4 regions of the Micromonospora sp. NPDC049171 genome follow, and region 1 is predicted to be linked to each of the others. Evidence: riboswitches for the same ligand, from Rfam matches in the RefSeq annotation. Region 1 holds a riboswitch; each other region holds the start of a gene.
The links. Region 1 has a riboswitch for cobalamin ahead of bluB (5,6-dimethylbenzimidazole synthase). Riboswitches for the same ligand answer to the same signal wherever they lie in the genome.
Positions count from the first base shown of each region.

Region 2: it holds a riboswitch for cobalamin, as region 1 does, so the genes downstream of both, AB0B14_RS07605 (ribonucleoside-diphosphate reductase subunit alpha) here and bluB (5,6-dimethylbenzimidazole synthase) in region 1, are expected to answer to the same signal.
Region 3: it holds a riboswitch for cobalamin, as region 1 does, so the genes downstream of both, cobN (cobaltochelatase subunit CobN) here and bluB (5,6-dimethylbenzimidazole synthase) in region 1, are expected to answer to the same signal.
Region 4: it holds a riboswitch for cobalamin, as region 1 does, so the genes downstream of both, AB0B14_RS00635 (acyl-CoA thioesterase) here and bluB (5,6-dimethylbenzimidazole synthase) in region 1, are expected to answer to the same signal.

Region 1 covers NZ_JBEZDJ010000007.1:117,303-119,487, forward strand. Annotated here, with positions in the region: gene AB0B14_RS11355 (SdrD B-like domain-containing protein) at 1-657, opposite strand, end outside; cobalamin riboswitch at 790-990, shown strand; gene bluB (5,6-dimethylbenzimidazole synthase) at 1,020-1,649, shown strand.
Region 2 covers NZ_JBEZDJ010000004.1:260,605-262,789, reverse strand. Annotated here, with positions in the region: cobalamin riboswitch at 536-752, shown strand; gene AB0B14_RS07605 (ribonucleoside-diphosphate reductase subunit alpha) at 947-2,185, shown strand, end outside.
Region 3 covers NZ_JBEZDJ010000008.1:113,316-115,500, reverse strand. Annotated here, with positions in the region: gene cobN (cobaltochelatase subunit CobN) at 1-887, opposite strand, end outside; cobalamin riboswitch at 1,218-1,347, opposite strand; gene AB0B14_RS12630 (MBL fold metallo-hydrolase) at 1,696-2,185, shown strand, end outside.
Region 4 covers NZ_JBEZDJ010000001.1:178,173-180,357, forward strand. Annotated here, with positions in the region: gene AB0B14_RS00630 (copper resistance protein CopC) at 1-742, opposite strand, end outside; cobalamin riboswitch at 873-1,087, shown strand; gene AB0B14_RS00635 (acyl-CoA thioesterase) at 1,215-1,727, shown strand; gene AB0B14_RS00640 (zinc-dependent alcohol dehydrogenase family protein) at 1,836-2,185, shown strand, end outside.

The DNA of each region.
Region 1 (2,185 bases):
GCCGGCCAGGATCTTCCAGCCCGCCGGGGCGGTGAAGGTCAGCAGGACGTCGCCGGCGGGGAGGCGGGCGAAACGGAACAGGCCCTTGGCGTCTGTGCTGGCCTCGGCGTACGTCGTCTTGCCGTCGGCACTGGTGGCGACGACCTTGACACCCGGGACGCCAGGCGTCCGGGGCGTCCACTCGGCGTCATAGGACTCACCCTGGAAGACGTAGCCGCCGAGATCGTCGAAGACGCCCGCCACCAGCAGCCGCACGCTGGTGATGTTGTCGGCGTCGTTGGCCTCGCCGTTGTCGGCGGCAAGCGAGAAGGCAACGAACCCGTAGCCGGACTGCCACGCCACATGGTTGGTCTTGCCGGTGATCTGAACGGTCTTGGTGGCGCCGGCGGCGAGGTCGAAGCCGGTCGACAGCTCACCGTAGGCGACACCGTCGACGCCCTCGCTGTCGCCGCCGGTGTAGTGCACGTGCCTGGCGTCGACAGAGCTCTTGTTCTTCACCGTGACCGTGATGGTGAAGGTCTCGCCCTCGGCGTAGTTGGCCTTGTCGGCGGCGGAGGTCACCGCGATATCCGGCTTGGGCTCGGCGGCCAGGGCGGCCGCTGCCGGAAGAACGGCCACGAGCACGCCCACGAGGGCGGCGGCGGCAAGTTTGCGCATGGAGGTCTCCGTAATGGGGGCGGGAATCAGCGCGATGCTAACGGCTGGGCGAGTCGCTCCGCTGTCCCAGGACCGCCGGAACACCTTTGGCGAGACAGGCCCCGGGCTCGTCGGGGGCCGCTATGGTGCACGGTGGCACAAACGTTGCGAGGTGCCCCGCGCCAGTGGGGAGAATCGGGAAGCCGGTGTGAGTCCGGCACGGGCCCGCCGCGGTGACCGGGGAGCTGCCACCCACGCGTACCAGACGCAGCCACTGACCCTGCGGGGTTGGGAAGGCGGGTGACCAGCGTAGATCCGGGAGTCCGAAGACCGGCCTCGCGTCATCGACCCCGTCAGGGGCACGAGCGCAGCGGGAGCCTGCCATGAACACCGGACTCTACGAGACCATCCACCGCCGCCGGGACGTACGTGCCCAGTTCACCGGGGCGCCGATCCCGGACGAGACGTTGAACCGGATCCTCACGGCGGCGCACGCCGCACCGAGCGTCGGCCTCTCCCAGCCCTGGGACTTCATCCTGGTCCGCGATCCCGAGCTGCGGCAGGAGTTCCACCAGCACGTACAGCGGGAACGGGACACCTTCGCGGCCACTCTCGACGGTGCGGCGAAGGAACGCTTCACCCGGATCAAGATCGATGGTGTACGCGAGTCGACGTTGTCGGTCGTGGTCACATACGACCCGCAGCGGGGTGGACCGGCGGTGCTCGGCCGTCACGCGATCGCCGACGCCGGCCTCTACTCGGTCTGTCTGGCAATCCAGAACCTGTGGCTGGCCGCGACCGCCGAGCAACTCGGGGTTGGTTGGGTCTCGTTCTACCGGGAGCCGTTCCTGCGCGACCTGCTCGGCATCCCGGCCACCGTCCGCCCGGTGGCGTGGCTCTGCCTCGGCCCGGTCACCCATCTGGAGCAGACGCCGGACCTGGAGCGGCACGGCTGGCGCCAGCGACGCCCGGTGTCGTCGGTGATTCACCACAATCGCTGGACGATGGAGTGACCGAGTTCTGCCGACGCCGATCCAGGGGCCCCCGCTGGCCGAACAGCCGTTCGTGCCCAGGAAGCCTCCGGAGCGAGCAACGGTCGACGGCCTGGTCGGTGAGCCCGTCCGCGGGGCGGCGGGTCAGGAAATGCCAGCACTGCTACGGCCAGGGCCAGCACGGCGACGGCGGCGCGCTTCAACTGTGGGTCTGACGGAAGAACCGGCCGCCGCAGTGCCGGCGGATCCGAATGCCTCACTTTGCACTGACGGAGATGAAATCAGGGTCGACTGCCGTCTTATCCGGACCTTCGCCGCCATCGATCCCTACGGCACCCCTTACCCACTGCGATCAGCACGATCGCCGCGAAAATGCCGCAATGACGACGAAGTACATAGCAGCGGGTAATCAGATCAATACAACGAGGCTAGACATCTATAGATCATCATGAGAGGCTGTTGCAATGCGGGGGGAGTTCGGGGATCGCCGAATTGGTAACCATTTGTGACGAAGCCGCTCCCACCCGTCTCCACCTCACTTAATCAAGAGACGGTCG
Region 2 (2,185 bases), on a different contig from region 1:
CAGATGATCTCTGCGAGTATACGGAGGGCTAATCCGGCACGTCAACGACGTCGATCACCTGTGAATCCAAGACATCCAATGTTTCGGTCCCGATGCGAATGCGTCAGCGCGCTGTCCTCCCGGTCGCCGCATCCGGCCCACGGGCCTCGGCAGCGGCTGCGGCGAGATTCGTGGCGCTGGTAGACACTCTGCGGCGCGACGGCACGTCGTCGTTCACGGACTGTTGATGTGCGCCCGGCGGGATTGGGATATTGCTGCGAGAAGTGGATAGTGCGCGCGGAAGATTGGATGTCCACTTCAGATTCTGACATTGATGGCCGGAAATAAATAGGGATCCTTACGTCTGGAGACTTAATACATCACACCTTTCCGCATGACGGCACCTGCTCGATGTCACGTCCGCGCGGGCGTGGGCTGCCGCCCGCCGGCCTGGTTCGGCGCGGGTCCGGGCGAGCCGGTGACGACCATCACCAGTCACGGCGCCGACACGCCCGGGACCGACATGTGGGGTGTGACAACCGCAGCGTCCCTATATATGGTGTCGAGCGCAGCTGGTTCGGCCGTTCATCCCGAGCGGTCGAGGCAAGAGGGAACCCGGTGGAAATCCGGGACTGTCCCGCAGCGGTGAGTGGGAACGACAGCCGTCATGAGCACTGGGCCACCAATCGGTCTGGGAAGCGACGGCCAGTAGGAGACCGGCGACCCGGTCGTGCCCGCGAGTCCGAAGACCTGCCAGCGCGCCGTGCACCCGCACCCGGGTGGGCGGCGGTCCGAGGCCGCGTGGGACGGCCGACGCCACCTGACCCGCGCCTGCCCGGCGTGGCGTCCGCCGGTGTCTGTCTCCACGCGTCCGAAGGCCATCAGGTCTCGAACTCGCGAGGAGTGAGTGGTGACAGTCACCGAGGTAGTCCCGGCAAGCGGCGACGCGGTCCTGCGGCGGACGCCGATGCAGGTCCGCAAGCGCAACGGCACCACCGAGTCCGTGGACGTCAACAAGATCGTCCGGGCGGTCGAGCGGTGGGCCGACGACCTGACCGACGTCGACCCGATGCGCGTCGCCACCCGCACGATCAGCGGGCTGTACGACGGCGCGACGACTGCCGAGCTGGACCGGCTGTCCATCCAGACCGCCGCCGAGATGATCGGTGAGGAGCCGCAGTACTCCCGCCTCGCGGCCCGGCTGCTGGCCGGCTACGTCGACAAGGAGGTGCGTCGGCAGGGCGTCACCTCGTTCAGCGCGGCGATCCGGGTCGGTCACGCCGAGGGCCTGATCGGGAACGACACCGCCGCGTTCGTCGCCGCGCACGCCGCGATGCTCGACGACGCCATCGACACCGACGGCGACCGGAGGTTCGAGTACTTCGGCCTGCGCACGGTGTACGACAGGTACCTGCTGCGCCACCCCACCAGCCGGCTGGTGCTGGAAACCCCGCAGTACTGGCTGCTGCGGGTGGCCTGCGGGCTGTCCCAGACGCCGGACGAGGCGGTCGGCTTCTACCGGCTGATGTCCAGCCTGGCCTATCTGCCCAGCTCACCGACGTTGTTCAACTCCGGCACCCGGCACACCCAGATGTCCTCCTGCTATCTGGTCGACTCTCCGCGCGACGAGTTGGACTCGATCTACCAGCGGTACGCCCAGGTCGCCAACCTGTCCAAGTTCGCCGGCGGCATCGGCATCGCGTACTCCCGGGTGCGGTCCCGGGGCGCGCTGATCCGCGGCACCAACGGGCAGTCCAACGGCATCGTGCCGTGGCTGCGCACGCTGGACGCGAGCGTCGCCGCGGTCAACCAGGGTGGCCGGCGCAAGGGCGCGGCCTGCGTCTACCTGGAGCCGTGGCACCCGGACGTCGAGGAGTTCCTGCAACTGCGGGACAACACCGGCGAGGACGCCCGCCGCACCCACAACCTGAACCTGGCCAACTGGGTCCCGGACGAGTTCATGCGCCGGGTCGAGGCCGACGAGATGTGGTCGCTGTTCGACCCGCACGAGGTGCCCGAGCTGCCCGACCTGTGGGGGGAACGGTTCGACGCCGCCTACCGGCAGGCCGAGGCGCAGGGTCGCCACGTGCGGCAGGTCCCGGCGCGGGAGCTGTACGGCAAGATGATGCGCACCCTCGCCCAGACCGGCAACGGGTGGATGACCTTCAAGGACGCCGCGAACCGGCTGTGCAACCAGACCGCCGAG
Region 3 (2,185 bases), on a different contig from region 1:
GCGTCGATCTGCTTGAACGAGAACGGCACGGTGACGATCCGACCGTCGAACTCGGGGATGGCCACCTGCATCGCCGCGTCCAACGGGGACAGCCCGGCGTCGCTGGCCTCCCACTGCGCCCGGGTGCTGGTCAGGCAGAGCGCCTGGATGACCGGCACGTCCAGGGCGGCCAGCGCGCCGACGTCCCAGGCGTCCTCGTCGCCACCTCCGGAGGCGTCCGCGGCGACCGCACCGCCGGCGGCGAGCACGGTGACCAGCAGCGCGTCGCAGCGGGCGAACAGCCCGAGCGGGCCGGCGCCGGTGGTGAGCCCGCGCAGCGAGCCGCAGAAGATCGGCAGCGGGTTGCCGCCGGCCTTGTGGACCGCGTCCGCGAGCACGTCGACGAACCCGGTGTTGCCGGCGAGGGCGTGCGCCCGGTAGAAGACGATCCCCACGGTGGGCCGGTCCGGGTCGGTCGGGTGTTCGCCGTGCACGCCGTACGCCGGGGTGGGGGTGGGCGGGGCGAACCCCTCGCCGGTGAGCAGCACCGTGTCGGAGAGGAACCGGGCCAGTTGCGCCAGGTTGTCCGGCCCGCCCTCGACCAGGTACGCCAACGCCTGGGTGACGACCCCGGACGGCACTGTGGAGATGGCCATCAGCTCCGCGTCGGGCAGCGCCTCGCCACCGAGCACGACAGTCGGCACCCCGGTGCCGAGCACCTCGGCGAGGCCGTCCGGCCACGCCTGTCGACCGCCGAGCAGGCGTACGACGACGAGGGCGACCCCGTCGAGCAGGGCGGGCACCTCGTCGGCGGCGACCCGCGCGGGGTTGGCGAGCCGGTAGTCGGCGCCGCTGGCGCGGGCGGCCAGCAGGTCGGTGTCGGCGGTGGAGAGCAGCAGGATGCGCACGGCGGGCTCCGGAGAGTGACGCCCTGGCCGCTGCGGAGGCGACCTGGACGAAGCGGGTGGGTGCGGCGTCAGCCGGTACGACGGCGCTGCCGGACTCGTCGACGCGGGCGTCGGAGCCGGTCAGCGGCGGGCGCTCGGCTCAGCGGTACCGGAAGCCAGCGGCCTGGCGCGCGTCGAGGCAACCGGCGCCAGACGTGCGGGCGCGGCCGGTTCCGGATGCGGTGTGTCGCCCGCGATGCGGATCATGACGATGCTCGTCGATGAATGAGACGCCGTGCGTCATCGGGTCCTCCTCGGGTGTCCACGCCCTGGGGTACGTCCCGACGGCCGAAGTATCCTGGCTTCCGGATCGACGCTCTCCCCCGGCCTTCCAACCGCAGACACACGGCCGTGACTCACGAGGGGGGATCGCTCCCCGGTGACAGTGGCGGGACCGCGTCGGAATCGCACCGACTTCCTTCACTGCCGTCAGGCCGCGAATGCTGCCACACCGCCGCGCCGCCGGTCAACGCCGGTCCGGCCCCGCCAGGCGGGCGGCACTCATCGAGCTTCGGCGATTGGCGCGAGCGCGACTCCGCACGGCGCAGTGCCCCAGATCAATGCCGACGTCCTTTGCTCTGCATACCTATCTGCACCGGTGACGCTCCGTGTCTGGTGCAGATAGGTATGCAGAGCAAAGGATGGCCGAGGGACTCTGACCTGCGCCGATCATCCGGCCGCGCGGTGCCGGTCGACATCCTCACCTAGGATCGGCGGCCACTGGCCCAACGTCCGCGATCAATCTCGGGGGTCGATCACCATCGTCGCCATGCGATTCCACCACCTCGCCGGTCGGGTCTGGCTCTGTCCGGGCGATCCCGACCCGGACGCGGTCCAGGCCGGCGTCGCCGTCGTCGCCGACGAGCGCGGCAGTGTGATGATCGACGCTGGGCAGAGCCCCGCGCACGCCCGGGAGATCCAGGCCGCGCTGACCGCCGCCGGCCTGCCGCAGCCACGCTGGCTCGTCTACACCCACCACCACTGGGACCACGTCTGGGGCGCCTGCGCCTGGCCCGACCTGGAGATCGTCGGGCACGAGTCGGCCGTACCGTTGCTGCGCGCCGAGGCCGCCCGCCCGTGGAGTCACCACTATCTGCGCGAGCAGGTACGGGCCGATCCACGCCTCGGCCCGAGCTTCCGGGCCCGGGCGCTCGCGGTGGACTCCTGGGAGGGGTTCGCCGTCCTGCCGCCGCGCCGGACCTTCGCCGACGTGGCCGAGGTGCCGGTCGGGGTTCGGCTGCGTCACGTCGGTGGCGGCC
Region 4 (2,185 bases), on a different contig from region 1:
CGGCGGAAGCCGATCGGCGACGCCAGACGACGAACCCGGCCACCGCCCCGACTGCCGCGACCAACGCCAACCCGGTCCAGGCCAGTGCGCCGGGACCGCTCTTGTCGGTCGACCCGGTCTCCGGAGCCGCCGCAGCCGGCGGGGTCGACGGATCGTCCGCCGTGGTCGGCACCGCAGACGCCTGCCCGGACGTGTTGTGCTGCTCGGCCGCGGCCACCAGCGCCGGGTCCGGCTGGGTCGACGGCGGGCTCCACCCCTTCGGCGCTGCCGTCACCCGCCCCTCGTAACGGAAGGTCAGGGTGCCCCGCACGGCGTCGCCGTCCGAGGCGACCGACAGGTAGCTCACCGAATACTGGCCCTTGGCGGGCAGGTGGGCGACGGCCACCACCGCGGGGAACCCCGTCGTGTACTCCCGAGGCTCGAACTTCCCGTTGACCAGGAAGTACTCCCGTACCGGCTTCTCCAGCGGCTGCGGCTCCCCCGGCGACCAGCCGTTGTCGACACGGGTGCCGCCCGGGGCGGTGATCGTGAAGAACGCGTTGGCGGCGGCCTTCTCGGTGAAGAGGAGCCGCACCGACGTCAACGGCTCGCGCACGGTGGCGCCGCTCGCCGGTGTGGACGTGGCGAGGGTCCCGTGCGCCGCGGCGGGTTGGGTGGACGCGAGGAGGGCGACCGCCGAGGCGAGGAGGAACGCGAGGAGGCCCGAGACCACCCGCCCGCAAGTCTGGGGGAGACGACGCATCTGGATATCCTCACCCGCGCGAGACTTTTTTCAAGAGGTGACGATCTTCTTCCTCGAACGACAAAAGTCGACGATGCGGTCATCCGCCGCCGCGGCCGGACGCCCCGGGTGGACAGATCCCCAGGCCAGCTATGCTCCCCGCGGCGCTGGTTCGCCCCGTCGTGACCGGCTGGGCGTCGTAAGAGGGAACCCGGTGGAAATCCGGGGCTGCCCCGCAGCGGTGAGTGGGAACGACCGCCGTCATCAGCACTGGGCCAGTGGCCCGGGAAGCGACGGCCAGTAGGGGACCGGCACGACCGGTCGGGCCCGCGAGTCCGAAGACCTGCCGGCGCCGCGTACACAACCGTGTGCGCTGCCGTCGGCCTCGCGGGTGGGCTGAGCGGGTGACCGGCCGTGCGTGTGGTGCGCGGCCAGATCCTCGTCAGCGTGTCCGCGAACCGGCGGTGTGGGTTCCGAGGGACGGACTACCGCTGTGCACGACACCGCCACCATCGCCGGCCGAGCGCCGTCGGCGTCGCACCTGACCCTGTCGCAGATCATGGACCAGCACCACACCAACCTGATGGGTACGGTGCACGGCGGCCGGATCCTCAACCTCATCGACTCCGTCGCCGGTGTGGTCGCCGCCCGGCACTCCGACGGGCCGGCGGTGACCGCCGCCATCGACGAGACGGCGTTCCTACGCGCGGTGCGGGTCGGCGACGTCGTACACGTCGACGCCCGGATCACCTGGGCCGGCCGCAGCTCGATGGAGGTGGCCGTCAAGGTCACCGCCGACCGGTGGGACCGGGCGGTGCCACCCACCGACGTGGCCACCGCCCACCTGGTCATGGTCGCCATCGACGACGACGGCCAGCCTCGTACCGTGCCGCCGCTGCTACCGGAGACCGACGGGGACCGGCGACGCTACCGGGAGGCGGAGATCCGCCGGAAGCACCGGCTGGCGCTGCGACGCGCGTTGCTCGACGGTGCCGAAGAGGACTGACCCGCGCCCGGCCCGCCCGTGGCGGCGCTGGCGTGGTCCGAGGAACCCGCCCCGCCGCCGGTCCGGTCGGATAACGTCCACGTGAAGACTCGATCACGGAGAGTGTGGATGGTTATGCGCGCTGCGGTGCTGCGGGAGTTCGACGTTCCACTGACGATCGAGGAGATCGATCAACCCACCCCCGGGCGCGGGCAGGTGCTGGTGCGGATCGTCGCCAGCGGCGTCAACCCGCTCGACACGAAGATCCAGGCAGGAAAGGCCGCGCACGCGCGTGTCCAGCCTCCTGCGGTGCTCGGCCTGGACCTCGCCGGCGTCGTCGCGGCAATCGGCACGGAGGTGACCGGCTTCGCGCCCGGAGACGAGGTGTACGGGCTGTGCGGGGGCGTGGGCGACCTGCAGGGTTCGCTGGCCGAGTACGCGGCCGTGGACGTGCGGCTGCTGGCCCGCAAGCCGGACAC